Linked DNA regions of Ancylobacter polymorphus. The main gene of each other region encodes a partner of the protein of the gene in region 2 in a complex. Links are inferred from orthologs where the notes say so. Each region holds a gene or a part of one and is shown on either strand. Other genes may lie near its edges.

Region 1 (7,260 bases), 1.7 Mb from region 2 along the record:
CGCGCTGGCGCAAGGTGGAACGGCCGCAGACGCTGGCCCTGCAAGGCACGCTGGCGGAAAGCTGGTGGCAGGCCAAGGGCTAGCGGCATCGGGCAGCCGAAACCGGCGAGTTGCCCGCTGTCGCTCGGTCAATTCCGCGTCGCCCGGCGCATGAAGCGCTGGACAGCCGGGCCGTCACCTGTTCCTTAGGGGCGGAATGCGCGCGGCGGGCCGGCTTGGGCCGGTTGACCCGCGAAGGAATGAAGTGCTGGAGCCATGTCCATGCGTTACGCCGTCCTCTCCGCCGCCCTGCTCGTGGCGGGCACCCTGTCCGCCGGAGCGCAGCAGCCGATTGAGGTGCACCCGAACCAGCCGGCGCAGGGCGGGCTGGAGATCACCATTCCGCCGATCAACGACCCGAATTATCTCGATTACGGCCCGCTGCCGGACAAGCCGGGTTCCGGCAAGAGCCAGGACTATATGGATCAGGCCGGCGGCAATTATGAAAACCTCAGCGGCCCGGGGTCGGATGTCGACGCTGATGTGATGCCCGACACCGACGGCGCCTATGAAAGCCCGCTGGACTGAGGCCCGGCTGAAAGCGGCCGTCATACGGACGGCTCGCCACCCCTGAGAACATCGTCATCCCGGCCGTCGCCGAGGCGAAGAGCCGGGATCGTCGTCCAAAATGCCGCAGCGATCCCGGACAGGGCCTGCGGCCCTTCCGGGATGACGGCCCGCCGCGAAGCGGCGGCTCACGCCGCCTTCAGGCCGCCTTCGCCCCCTGCTCCGCGATCTTCGCCAGCTCTTTCAGAATTCCGGCGCTGCCCTTCAGTCGCGCATTGGCGCTCGGCCAGTCCTCGGAGAACACCACCTTGCCGTCGGGGCGCATCTTCGCCACCACATGCGGCTTGCCGACATAGGTGATGAAGCCGGCCGGGTTGGGGAAGCGCCCGTCGCGGAAGGTCAGCACCATGCCGCGCGGGCCGGCATCCACCTTCTCCACATTGGCGCGGCGGCACAGCGCCTTGATCGCCACCAGCTTGAGCAGCTGTTCCACCTCTTCGGGCAGCGTGCCGAAGCGGTCGACCATTTCCGCGCCCATGGATTCGATCTCGGCGTCGGTCTCCATGTCGGCCAGCCGGCGATAGAGGCTGAGGCGGACATGCAGGTCGGTCACATAGTCCTCGGGGATCAGCACCGGCGTACCGATGGAGATGGTGGGCGACCACTTGTCCGCCGCCGGCGCGGTAATGCCGGCCTTGAGGTTGGCGATCGCCTCCTCAAGCATCTCCTGATACAGCTCGTAGCCGACCTCCTTGATATGGCCGGACTGCTCGTCGCCGAGCAGATTGCCGGCGCCGCGAATGTCGAGGTCGTGGCTGGCGAGCTGGAAGCCCGCCCCCAGCGTGTCGAGCGACTGCAACACCTTGAGCCGCCGATCCGCCTGCGCCGTCACCTGCTTTTCCGCCGGCAGGGTGAAGATGGCATAGGCCCGCGTCTTGGAGCGACCGACGCGCCCGCGCAGCTGGTAGAGCTGGGCGAGGCCGAACATGTCGGCGCGGTGGATGATCAGCGTGTTGGCGGTGGGGATATCGAGGCCGGATTCGACGATGGTGGTGGAGAGCAGCACGTCGAACTGCCCGTCATAGAAGGCGGACATGATTTCTTCGAGCTGCGTCGCCGCCATCTGGCCATGCGCCACCGCGACCTTCACCTCCGGCACGCTCTTGTCGAGGAAGTCCTTCACCTCGGCGAGGTCCTCGATGCGCGGGCAGACATAGAAGCTCTGTCCGCCGCGATAGCGCTCGCGCAGCAGCGCCTCGCGTACGATCAAGGGATCGAACGGGGTTATGAAGCTGCGGACCGCCAGCCGGTCGACCGGCGGCGAGGCGATGATGGAGAGTTCGCGCACCCCGGTCATGGCGAGCTGCAGCGTGCGCGGAATGGGCGTCGCGGTGAGGGTCAGCACATGCACCTCGGCGCGCATCTGCTTCAGCCGCTCCTTGTGGCCAACGCCGAAATGCTGCTCCTCATCGACGATGACGAGGCCGAGATCGCGGAAGGAGATCGTCTTGCCCAGCAGCGCATGGGTGCCGACCACGATGTCCACCGTGCCGTCGGCGAGCCCCTTCTTGGTGTCGGAAAGTTCCTTGCCGGTCACCAGCCGCGAGGCCTGCCGCACCACGACGGGCAGCCCCTTGAAGCGCTCGGAAAACGTCTTGAAATGCTGGCGGGCGAGCAGCGTGGTCGGCACCACCACCGCCACCTGCTTGCCGTTCAGCGCCACGGCGAAGGCGGCGCGCAGCGCGACCTCCGTCTTGCCGAAGCCGACATCGCCGCACACCAGCCGGTCCATCGGATGGCCGGAACCGAGATCGTCGAACACCGCCTCGATAGCGGCCTCCTGGTCCTCGGTCTCCTCATAGGGGAAGCGGGCGCGGAACTCGTCATAAAGCCCGGCCGCCGGCACGAGGCGCGGCGCCTCCTGCGTCTGGCGCTGCGCCGCCACCTTGATCAGCTCGGCCGCCATCTCGCGGATACGGCTCTTCATCCGCGCCTTGCGCGCCTGCCAGCCGCCGCCGCCCAGCCGGTCGAGCTGTGCCTCGGTGTCTTCCGAGCCGTAGCGCGACAGGAGTTCGAGGTTTTCCACCGGCAGGAACAGCTTGGAGCCTTCCGCATAGTGGATTTCGAGGCAGTCGTGCGGGGCGCCCATCGCCTCGATGGTCTTCAGCCCGATGAAGCGGCCGATGCCGTGGTCGACATGCACGACGAGATCGCCGGCGGTGAGCGCGCCCAGCTCCGCGATCACGTCCTGCGGCCGGCGCGCCTTGCGCTTCGGGCGCACCAGCCGGTCGCCGAGAATGTCCTGCTCGCCGATGACGGCGAGGCCGTCCGTCTCGAAGCCAGACTCGATGCCGAGCACGGCCAGCGCGATGGTGCCCTTGGGCAGCGCCTCCGCCGCGTCGCGCGAGCCGACCGTCTGCGTGCCCTTGAGGCCGTGATCGGCGAGCACGGTGGACAGCCGGTCGCGCGAGCCGTCCGACCAGGCGGCGAGGATGGTGCGCTTATGTTTGGCGAGGTCGCGCAGATAGGCGGCCGCCACCTCGAACAGCGAGGCTTCGGGGTCCGCCCGTTCCGGCGCGAAGGAGCGGGCCGGGCGGCCGTCGAGGTCGATCACGTCCCTCGATTCGGGCAGCGCATAGGCCGACAGGGCGACGTTCTTCGCCGCCTCGCGCCGGGCCTTCCACTCCTCGGCGGTGAGATAGAGCGCGTCGGGCGGCAGCGGCTTGTAGGGCGTGCCGCCGCCATGCTCCAGGCCGTGGCGGCGGGCGTCGTAATAATCGGCGATCTGGTCGAGCCGGGAGGCGGCGGCCTCGTCGTCCTGCGCCTCCATGACGATGGGGGCGTCGGGGGCGTAGTCGAACAGCGTGTCCAGCCCGTCATGGAACAGCGGCAGCCAGTGTTCCATGCCGGGATAGCGCCGCCCCTCGCTCACCGCCTCATAGAGCATGTCGCCGCGCTGCGCCGCGCCGAAGGCGGCGACATAGGCCATGCGGAAGCGCTTCATCGTCTCGCTGGTGAGCTGCACCTCGCTCATCGGCACCAGATCGAGGGCGCGCATCTGCATGGCGGTGCGCTGGGTCTCGGGGTCGAAGGAGCGGATCGATTCCAGCGTGTCGCCGAAGAAATCGAGCCGCACCGGCGCCGGCAGCCCGGGCGGGAACAGGTCGACAATGCCGCCGCGCACCGCATATTCGCCGGTATCGCGCACGGTGGAGGTGCGCTGGAAGCCGTTGATCTCCGCCCAGCCCACCACCTCGTCGAGCGAGAGCGCGTTGCCCGGCGCGGCGGAGAAGGACTGGGTGGCGATCAGCGCGCGGCTCGGCACGCGCTGCAGCGCGGCGTTGACCGTGGTGAGCAGGATGGTGCCGGCCTCGCGGCCCTTCACACGCGCGAGCCGGGCCAGCGTGGTCATGCGGCGGGCGATGACGGCGCTGTTGGGCGAGGCGCGGTCATAGGGCAGGCAGTCCCAGGCCGGGAAGGGCAGCACCTCCACCCCCGGCGCGAAGAAGCCGAGCGCCCGCTCCAGCTCCGCCATGCGCTCGCTGTCGCGGCAGATCACCATCAGCGTCGGCCAGGGCGCCTTGTCCTGCGCCGCCAGCGCGCGGGCGAGATCGGCGACGACGAGGCCCTCCATCCCGCCCGGCACATTGGCGAGCGTGACCGTGCGGCCGGGCGCGAGCTTCGAGGTCAGGGTGGCGAAAGCGGTCTTCATATCGGCGGCAGGCCCTCGCCCGACAGATGGAACTGGCGGAAGCGGTGAAAGACGGGGGTGTCGAACTCCGGCGACGGCTCACCGCTGCCGAGCCAGCCGAAAAGGTCGGGGTCCTCGACCTCGATCAGCTTCTCGAAATCGGCCACCTCGTCCTCGCTCAACTCGCCGATGCAGGCATCGGCGAAACGGCCCATCAGCAGGTCCATCTCGCGGGTGCCGCGATGCCAGGAGCGGTAGAGGATGCGGCGACGGCGGGCATCGAGGCCCGCGCTGGAGCGCGTGGTTCCGGTCATGTCCAGGTCTCGGTTTCGCGGTGACGCCAGCGCGGCCGCGCGCAAGAGGCGCCGGTTCTAGCGCGGGCTGGGCCCGCTGTCAGGTGGCTTGTCGGCATGGCAGATAGAACGCCCGGGAAGCGATTGCGCGCCGGCCCGCCATCGTCCACCTTCCGCCCATCATGCGGCCCGACCTTCTCAATCCCTATTTCGCCGAAATCACCGGCCTTCCCGGCATCGGCCCCAAGCTCGCGCGGCCCTTCAACCGCCTGCTCGGGCGGGAGGAGGGCGCGCGCGTGCTCGATCTCCTGCTGCACCTGCCATCCTCCACCATCGACCGCCGCGCCCGCCCGACACTGGCGGAAATCGTGCCCGACACGGTGGTGACGGTGGAAATCCATGTCGACCGCCATGTCCCCACCCCGCGCGGCTCGCGCGCGCCCTACCGTGTCTATGGCCACGACGCCACCGGCGACCTGACGCTCGCCTTCTTCAAGGCCGAGCGCAGCTGGATGGAGCGGCTGCTGCCCGTGGGCGAAACGCGCTGGGTGTCGGGCACCGTCACGCTCTACGACGGCATGGCGCAGATGGTTCACCCCGACCGGGTGGTGGACGCCGCCGGCCTCGCGAAGCTGCCGCCGATCGAGCCGCTTTATCCGCTCGTCGAGGGGCTGGGCCAGGGCCATCTGCGCCGCGCCATCGAGGCCGCGTTCACCCAAGTGCCGGAGCTGCCGGAATGGCGCGCCGACCCGCCCGGCATCGGCTTTCTCGACGCGCTGCGCAAGGTGCACCAGCCGCGCGAGACGCTGGATGCAAGCCCGCAGGGCCCCGCCTGGCAGCGTCTCGCCTATGACGAACTGCTCGCCGGCCAACTCGCCCTCGCCCTGCTACGCGCCAGCACGGTGAAGCAGGCAGGGCGGCCGAGCGTGGGCGATGGGCGGCTCTCGGCGCGCATTCTCAGTGCCCTGCCCTTTTCCCTCACGGGATCGCAGACCGAGGCGCTCAAAGCCATCCGCGCCGATCTCGGGTCAGAGGACCGCATGCTGCGCCTGCTGCAGGGCGATGTCGGCTCGGGCAAGACCGTGGTGGCGCTGCTGGCGGCGGCCACCGTGATCGAGGCCGGCCGGCAGGCGGCCTTGATGGCACCGACGGAAATCCTCGCCCGCCAGCACATGAAGACCATCGCCCCGCTGGCGGAAGCGGCGGGGCTTCGCGTTGCCCTGCTCACCGGGCGGGAGAAGGGGCGCGGGCGGGCGGAGCTTCTGGCCCGGCTCGCGGCCGGCGCGATCGATCTCGTCATCGGCACCCATGCGCTGTTTCAGGAAGGGGTGGATTTCCACGACCTCGCGCTCGCCATCGTCGATGAGCAGCACCGCTTCGGCGTGCATCAGCGCCTCGCGCTCGCCGCCAAGGGCGAGGCGGTGGATGTGCTGGTCATGACCGCGACGCCGATCCCGCGCACGCTGGTGCTGACCTATTTCGGCGACATGGATTCCAGCGAGCTGCGCGAGAAGCCGGCCGGCCGCCAGCCCATCGACACCCGCGCCATCCCCTCCGACCGGATTGACGAGATTGTTGCCCGGCTCGGCCGCGCGCTGGCGGAAGGACGCCGCGCCTACTGGATCTGCCCGCTAGTCGAGGAATCGGAAACCTCCGACCTCGCCGCCGCCGAGGCCCGCTTTGCCGATCTCGCGGCACATTTTGGCGCCCGTGTCGGCCTCGTCCACGGCAAGATGAAGGGGGCGGAGAAAGACGCCGCCATGGCCGCTTTCGCCGCTGGGGAAACACAGCTCCTCGTCGCCACCACCGTGGTCGAGGTGGGCGTCGATGTGCCCGAGGCCAGCATCATCGTGATCGAACATGCGGAACGTTTCGGCCTCGCGCAGCTTCATCAGCTGCGCGGCCGGGTCGGGCGCGGTTCGGAAGCCTCCACCTGCGTGCTGCTCTACCGCCGCCCGCTGGGGGAGATCGCCCGCCAACGGCTGGAAGCGCTACGCTCCTCCGAGGACGGGTTCTTCCTCGCCGAGCAGGATCTGAAGCTGCGCGGCGAGGGCGACGTGCTCGGCACACGGCAGAGCGGCTTTCCCGGCTTCAAGCTGGCGCGGCTTGAGGTGCATGGCGATCTTCTCGTCGCGGCGCGGGCCGAGGCGCTGGAGATCGTCAAGAACGATTCTGATCTTCGCGGCCCGCGTGGCGCGGCCCTGCGGCTGTTGCTACATGTGTTCGAGCGCGACGTGGCGGTGAAGCTGCTCAGCGCGGGGTAATGACGAGAGGACGAGCTCCAACGACTTGGCGATGCGATGATGCACCCCTGCATGACAGAGCCTGAGCGGAAAACGTCTTCCCTTGCGGCACCTGTGCGCTGGGCAATGTTTGCCCTCGCCTGGGTCTGCGTCGGGCTGGGCATTGTCGGGCTCGTCACGCCGGTCATGCCCGGCACGGTGTTCCTCATTCTCGCGGCATGGCTGTTCACCCGTTCCTCACCGCGCTTCGAGCGCTGGCTGCTCACCCATCCGCGCCTCGGCCCCTCCGTGGTGGCGTGGCGGGCGAATGGCGTGGTGCCGCGCTGGGCGCAACTTGTCGCCACCGGCAGCATGGCCGGCAGCTTCGTGCTGCTGGTCGTCATCGGCCTTTCCGTGCCGGTTCTGGCGATCATTGGCGCGATCTTCGTCGGCACCAGCGCCTATCTGCTCACCCGGCCGACCGCATGAGCGAAGCGGCGCCACCCGC
Region 2 (7,247 bases):
GGCGTGCCGGGGGCAGGCGTTTCGGCTTCCGGCACGATGCCCTGCCAGGCGTTGGCGAGCGTCGTCGGCTCGCGCAGGATCGGCCGGGCAGCGGTGGCCGTCCGTGCGGGGGCGGCGGCGGCACGGGTGTGGGAGGTGACGGCCACCGGCGCTGCGGCGGCGGGCGCGGCTGTCGCGATTTCGGCTGCCGGGGTGCCGCCGAAACGCTTGAAGAAGCTCCAGATCTCTTCCGGCGCGTCGAGCCCGCTGCGGCGCGGCCCGAGCAGCACGGAGGCGAGCGCATCCACCGCATCGGTCGACTGCGCGGGCGGCTGGTGGCCGCCGGCGATCTCGTAATAGGCGACGGCGGCGCCGGGGGCGCAATTGGTCCAGCGGGTGATGCGGGCGTGCGGAGCGCTGGAGATGTCCGGCGCGGCGCAGCCGTCGAGCCGCGCGAACAGGGCGGCGGTGGCATCCGCCGACATCAGCCGGGCGCCGGGGGTGGGACGGCCGAACATCGGCACGATGGGATCATAAGTGCCGTTCATCAAGAGGATCGGCACCGGCTTCGACGGACGGCAGCTCTCGGTATAGCCGACCGGCACCGTCATCATCATCGTCGCATAGGCCTGGAAGCGGTCGGCATAGTTGCAGGCGACATAGGCGGTGAGAAAGCCGCCATTGGAAAAGCCCATGAGATAGGCGCGCGCGGGATCGGCGATGCCCTCCGCCACCAGCGTGTCCAGCACGTCTAGCACGAAGCGGCCATCGTCGCGCTTGTGCAGCAGCGGAATAAAGCCGGCGATCGAACTGCGGCCGTCATTCCAGAGGAGGTTCATGCCTTTAGGATAGGCGACAACGAATCCCTCGCGATCGGCGATGGCGTCGAGATCGAGATAGCGCTGCATCATGCCGGCCGGCTGCAGCGCGCCGTGCAGCGCGATCACCAGAGGCAGCGGGCCGGGATGGGCGTTCGCCGGACGGTGCAGGATGAATTCGCGGGAGAGGCCGCCGGAGACCAGACTGCGCACCGAATCCTGCGGCGCGTCGTCCGCCTGGGCCTTGGCCGGGGAGGAAGCGAACCCGCCAAGGGCGAGGAACATCGCCAGGGCTGCGCCCAGCAGGCATCTGGGTTTCGCAAAAAGCATGGACGGCGCGACCTCGGATCGGCGGGTTCCGCAGGACCCCAACAGACGGCGGATTTCCGTCAATTAAAAGGCAAAGATGGTTAACAGCCCGTCAGCGGCAGCTTTCGTGGAGCTTTCCTCCCAGCGCCGCGTTGGCGAAAAGGGGGGTGCGCGGGCCGGCGCGGTTGCGCTAGGGTGCGCACGCTGCAGCGCAACCTGAATGAGGGCTTGTGGCTGAACGATAGGATTTGCCTTTGGAATGATTGCGAACTGCAATCGTTTCCGCTACGCACACTTCATCTTCCTGAGTGATCTGGGACACCGACATGGCAGGAGCGGCCGAGCGGCCCCTTTCCCCACATCTGCAAATATACCGCCCGATGCTGACGATGATGATGTCCATCGTGCATCGCATCACCGGCGTCGCGTTGTATTTCGGTACGGCGCTGCTGGTGATCTGGCTGCTGGCTGCCGCCAGCCCCGGCCAGGCCTTCAGCACTGTGAACGGGCTTTACGGCAGCTGGCTGGGGCTTCTGGTTCTGATCGGCTACAGCTGGGCGCTGATCCATCATGCGCTGGGCGGCATCCGCCATTTCGTTTGGGACACCGGCGCGGGCTTCGGCCCCGGGCCCCGCGAACTGTTCGCCAAGCTCACCATCATCGGCTCGGTCGCACTGACTGTGGTGTTGTGGATCGTCATCTGGCTGGTGAAGGGCTGATCATGAGCGTTTCCCCGGGTTCCTCCATGCGCACGCCGCGCCGGCGGGTCGCCGGCCTCGGCTCGGCGCGCTCCGGCACCGGCCATTTCTGGCTGCAGCGCGTGACCGCGATCGGCAATCTTCTGCTGATCCTGATCGCCCTGCCCATCGTAATAGCGGCAGCGGGTCAGGAGCAGGCGCAGGTGGTGGCCATCATCGGCCATCCGCTTGTCGCCATCGTGCTGCTGCTGCTGCTGTTCTCGATCTGCTTCCACATGCGCATCGGCATGCAGGTGGTGATCGAGGACTATGTCCACACGGAGGGGCTGAAGGTGCTCGCGCTGATCGCCAACACCTTCTTCACCATCGCGGTCGGTAGCGCCGGTGCGTTCGCCGTCCTCAAGATCAGTTTCGGAGGCTGAGACCATGGCCGGGAACTCTTCCGCCAATGGCGCCGCCAATGGGGCGTCGCCGCTCGGTGCGGCCTATCCCATCACCGACCACACCTATGACGTGGTGGTGGTCGGCGCCGGCGGCGCGGGGCTGCGCGCCGTGGTCGGTTGTTCCGAGGCGGGGCTTCGCACCGCCTGCGTGACCAAGGTGTTCCCGACGCGCTCGCACACGGTGGCGGCGCAGGGCGGCATCGCCGCCTCGCTCGGCAATATGGGCACCGACGACTGGCGCTATCACATGTACGACACGGTGAAGGGGTCGGACTGGCTGGGCGACCAGGACGCCATTGAGTATCTCGTGCGCCATGCCCCTGCCGCCGTCTATGAGCTGGAGCATTGGGGCGTGCCGTTCTCGCGCACCGAGGAAGGCCGCATCTACCAGCGCCCGTTCGGCGGCATGACGGTGGACTATGGCAAGAGCCCGGCGCAGCGCACCTGCGCCGCCGCCGACCGCACCGGCCACGCCATTCTGCACACGCTCTATGGCGCGGCGCTGAAGCACTCGGCCGAGTTCTTCATCGAGTATTTCGCCCTCGACCTGATCATGGACGAGGAGGGGCGCTGCCGCGGCCTCATCGCGCTGAAGATGGACGATGGCACGATCCACCGCTTCCGCGCGCAGACGGTGATCCTCGCCACGGGCGGCTATGGCCGCGCCTATTTCTCCGCCACCTCCGCCCACACCTGCACCGGCGACGGCAACGCGATGGTGCTGCGCGCCGGCCTGCCTCTGCAGGACATGGAGTTCGTGCAGTTCCACCCGACCGGCATTTACGGCTCGGGCTGCCTGATCACCGAGGGCGCGCGCGGCGAGGGCGGCTACCTCACCAATGCCGAGGGCGAGCGCTTCATGGAGCGCTACGCCCCCTCTGCCAAGGACCTCGCCTCGCGCGACGTGGTCTCCCGTTCCATGACGATGGAAATCCGCGAGGGGCGCGGCGTCGGCAAGAACAAGGACCACATCTACCTGCACCTCGATCATCTCGACCCGGCGATCCTGCATGAGCGCCTGCCGGGCATTTCCGAGAGCGCGAAGATCTTCGCTGGCGTCGACGTGACCAAGGAGCCGATCCCGGTGCTGCCGACCGTGCATTACAACATGGGCGGCATTCCCACGAACTTCCACGGCGAGGTCGTCACCAAGAAGCACGGCAATCCCGACCATGTGGTGCCCGGGCTGATGGCGGTGGGCGAATGCGCCTGCGTCTCCATCCACGGCGCCAACCGGCTCGGCTCCAACTCGCTGACCGACCTCGTGGTGTTCGGCCGCGCGGCGGCGCTGCGCTGCGCCGAACTGCTGACGCCGGGCGACAAGCAGCGCGAGCTGCCTTCCGGTTCGGCCGATCTCGCGCTTGCGCGCCTCGATCATTTCCGCAACGCCCAGGGCGGCACGCCGACCGCCGATCTGCGTCTGTCGATGCAGAAGGTGATGCAGAACAATTGCGCGGTCTACCGCACCGGCGAGGTTCTGGAGGAAGGGCGCAAGCTGATCGCCGGCGTGTTCGCCGGCTCCAGCGACATCCGCGTCACCGACCGCTCGCTGATCTGGAATTCCGATCTCATCGAGACGCTGGAATATGACAATCTGATCGCGCAGGCGAGCGTGACCATGGAAAGCGCCGCCGCCCGCACCGAGAGCCGCGGCGCCCATGCGCGCGAGGACTATCCCGAGCGTGACGACGCCCATTGGATGAAGCACACGCTGGCCTTCATGGATTTCGAGACGCAGTCCGTGCGGCTCGATGACCGGCCGGTGCATACTTACACGCTGTCGAACGACATCCAGTACATCGAGCCGCGCAAGCGGGTGTATTGAGCCGGGGAACGATCGCTCGCCATGGTCCAGCTCACGCTTCCGAAGAACTCGCAGCTTGTCGAAGGCAAGGTGTGGCCGAAGCCGCCCGGCGCCAACCGGCTGACCGAGTACAAGATCTACCGTTGGAACCCGGATGACGGGAAAAATCCGAGCGTCGACACCTATTATGTCGACCGCGACGATTGCGGGCCGATGGTGCTCGACGGGCTGATCTGGATCAAGAACAAGGTCGACCCGACGCTCACCTTCCGCCGCTCCTGCCGCGAGGGCATTTGCGGCTCCTGCTCGATGAACATCGACGGCACCAACACGCTCGCCTGCCTGAAGAGCATGGACGATGTGGATGCCTCGGCGGTGAAAATCTACCCGCTGCCGCACATGCCCGTGGTGAAGGACCTGGTGCCGGACCTCACCCAGTTCTACGCCCAGCACGCCTCGGTCGAGCCTTGGCTGCACACCGAGACACCGGCGCCGGAAAAGGAATGGCGACAGGGGCGCGGCGACCGCGAGAAGCTGGACGGGCTCTATGAGTGCATTCTCTGCGCCTGCTGCTCCACTTCCTGCCCGAGCTATTGGTGGAACGGCGACCGCTATCTCGGCCCCGCCGCTCTGCTGCAGGCCTATCGCTGGCTGATCGATTCGCGCGACGAGGCCACCGGCGACCGGCTGGACGACCTGGAAGACCCGTTCCGGCTCTACCGCTGCCACACCATCATGAATTGTGCCAAGGCCTGCCCGAAGGGGCTGAACCCGGCCAAGGCGATCGCCGAAATCAAGAAGATGATGGTGGCGCGGCAGTTCTGAGGTTAACGCCAATCGGCGAAGCCTCTATCCTGAGCCTCTGGGGCGCGTTGGCGCGCCGGGGGAGGAACCCATGGATGCCTCGACGCTGCTTGCCTTCGCGGCGGCCTTCTTCGTCTTCGCCGCGAGTCCCGGCCCGGACAACATGACCATTGTCGCGCGCACGCTCGCGCATGGTGCGCCCTCCGGGCTGGCCTATGGCGCCGGCACGGTCGCCGGGGTGCTCATCTTTCTCGGTCTCGCCGCCTGCGGTCTTTCTCTGCTGGCGCAGGAAATGGGCTGGCTGATGACGGTGCTGCGCTATGCCGGGGCCGCCTGGCTGGTGTGGATGGGCGTGCGGCTCTGGACCGCCCCGCCGGTGGTACCCGATTTGGCGCCCATGGCGGCGCGGCGCGGGCTGCTGCCGGACTTCGCCACCGGCGTCGCGCTCAATCTCGGCAACCCGAAGATGCCGTTGTTCTATGTCGCGCTGCTGCCGAATGTGGTGGGACCTTCCCTGACGCTTGGCCAACTCGCCAGCCTGTCCGTCGTTATCCTGGCCGTCGAGCTGGTGGTGGTTGGCGGTCATGTGCTGCTGGCGGGTCGCGCGCGCCGGCTGTTGCGCACGCCCAAGGTGGTACGCCGCGTGAACCGCACCGCGGGGGGCGTGATGGTGGGTGCGGGCGTCGCGGTGGTGGCGGTCCGCTGAACCCGTGACCCATCCCGTCTTCCGCTTCGCGCCGAGCCCGAACGGGCCATTGCATCTCGGCCATGCGCGCTCCGCGCTGATCAATGACGCGCTGGCGCGAGCCAGCGAGGGGCGGCTGCTGCTGCGGATCGAGGATATCGACGCCACGCGCTGCCGGCCGGAATTCGAGGCCGGGATTTATGAGGATCTCACCTGGCTCGGGCTGGACTGGGAGCAGCCAGTGCGTCGGCAATCCCAGCATTTTGCCGACTATCGGTCAGCCCTGGCCCGGCTGGAAGCGCTGGACCTGATCTATCCCAGCTTCGAAACCCGTGGCGACATCCGCCGCGCGGTGGCCGGGCGGTCGGGTTGGCCGAGCGACCCGGACGGGGCGCCGCTGTTCCCGTTCCCCCGCGCGGCGATGAGTGCCGCCGAGCGCGCACGGCGCGTGGCGGCGGGCGAGCCCTATGCGCTCCGGCTGGATATGGCGCGGGCGGTGGAGAGGGCGGGCCCCCTTGCCTGGCGAGAGGTGGATGCGGCGGGAGAAGTGACGAATGTTGCCGCCGATCCGCTGGCCTGGGGCGATGTCATCCTTGCCCGCAAGGAGATGCCGACCGCCTATCACCTCGCCGTGGTGGTGGACGATGCCCTGCAAGGTGTGACCCATGTGGTGCGCGGAGCGGACCTGAAGGCGGCGACCTCGGTGCATCGGCTCTTGCAGGTGCTGCTGGGCCTGCCGGCGCCGCTCTATACCCATCATGCGCTGCTGCTGGATGCGGAAGGGCGCAAGCTTTCCAAATCCATTGGCTCGCAGAGTCTGGCCTCCTTGCGAGCCGAGGGTGTGACGCCCGAGGAGGTGCGCCGCCGCGCGCTGGAGACGCAAGGCGCGGGCAAAAGCGGGGAGTCTTCACTCGTACGCAAATGATAGGGTTGAGTTCCCCTGCGTAATCGGGAAAGCTTGTCCGCCCGGCGCCGCGACATGGTGATCGCGCGGGGCAAGCTGTGCGGCCTGCGGGGGCCGGGTGAGGACGATATGGCGGGCTCCACCGTGCGTTCGGTCACGTATGATCTTCTGCGTGATCTTGGACTGACGACCTTCTTCGGCAATCCGGGCTCGACGGAAGAAACCTTCCTCAAGGATTTCCCGGCCGATTTCACCTATCACCTCGCCTTGCAGGAGGCTTCCGCCATCGCCATCGCCGATGGCTACGCGCAGGCGACCGGCAAGCCGGCGATCGTCAATGTCCATACCGCCGCAGGGCTCGGCAATGCGATGGGCAACCTCATCACCGCTGCGCTCAACAAGACGCCGCTCATCGTCACCGCCGGTCAGCAGACGCGTGAGATGCTGCTGATGGAGCCGTGGTTGACCAATGTCGACGCCACGCAACTGCCGCGCCCCTGGGTGAAATGGAGCTATGAACCGGCGCGGCCGGAAGACGTGCCCGCCGCCTTCATGCGCGCCTATGCCACCGCGACGCAGGCGCCGGCGGGGCCGGTGTTCCTCTCACTGCCGCTCGATGACTGGGACAAGAAGCTGGAAGGCCGCGCGGTGGTGCGCACGGTGAGCCACCGCATCGCGCCCGACCCGGAGCGGCTGAAAGACTTCGCCGGCATCCTTTCCGGCGCCACCAACCCGGCGCTGATCTTCGGCGCGGCGATCGACCGGGGCGCGGGATGGCCGGACGCGATCGCGCTGGCGGAGGC

Evidence for each region.
Region 1: the proteins of sdhA (region 2) and K9D25_RS16065 are in contact, whole or in part, in a crystal structure (PDB 6C12), measured with the Escherichia coli proteins. The link is inferred for Ancylobacter polymorphus from one-to-one orthologs.

The regions. Positions count from the first base shown.
Region 1 is NZ_CP083239.1:3,389,289-3,396,548, forward strand. The notes cover bases 2,904-5,891. They hold K9D25_RS16065 (succinate dehydrogenase assembly factor 2), read right to left. Parts: upstream 4,552-5,891; coding sequence 4,255-4,551; downstream 2,904-4,254. Other genes in these bases: mfd (transcription-repair coupling factor), read right to left, coding at 2,904-4,258; recG (ATP-dependent DNA helicase RecG), read left to right, coding at 4,713-5,891. In the rest of the region: K9D25_RS16050 (extracellular solute-binding protein), read left to right, coding at 1-83; K9D25_RS16055 (hypothetical protein), read left to right, coding at 262-567; more of mfd, read right to left, coding at 746-2,903; more of recG, read left to right, coding at 5,892-6,794; K9D25_RS16075 (YbaN family protein), read left to right, coding at 6,900-7,241; molybdenum cofactor guanylyltransferase MobA, read left to right, coding at 7,238-7,260. UniProt on the Escherichia coli protein: An FAD assembly protein, which accelerates covalent attachment of the cofactor into other proteins.
Region 2 is NZ_CP083239.1:1,697,273-1,704,519, forward strand. What follows is about bases 1,677-4,651. They hold sdhA (succinate dehydrogenase flavoprotein subunit), read left to right. Parts: upstream 1,677-2,230; coding sequence 2,231-4,072; downstream 4,073-4,651. Other genes in these bases: sdhC (succinate dehydrogenase, cytochrome b556 subunit), read left to right, coding at 1,677-1,825; sdhD (succinate dehydrogenase, hydrophobic membrane anchor protein), read left to right, coding at 1,828-2,226; K9D25_RS07955 (succinate dehydrogenase iron-sulfur subunit), read left to right, coding at 4,094-4,651. In the rest of the region: K9D25_RS07935 (alpha/beta hydrolase family esterase), read right to left, coding at 1-1,082; more of sdhC, read left to right, coding at 1,433-1,676; more of K9D25_RS07955, read left to right, coding at 4,652-4,876; K9D25_RS07960 (LysE family translocator), read left to right, coding at 4,947-5,561; tRNA glutamyl-Q(34) synthetase GluQRS, read left to right, coding at 5,566-6,465; mdlC (benzoylformate decarboxylase), read left to right, coding at 6,520-7,247. UniProt on the Escherichia coli protein: Two distinct, membrane-bound, FAD-containing enzymes are responsible for the catalysis of fumarate and succinate interconversion; the fumarate reductase is used in anaerobic growth, and the succinate dehydrogenase is used in aerobic growth.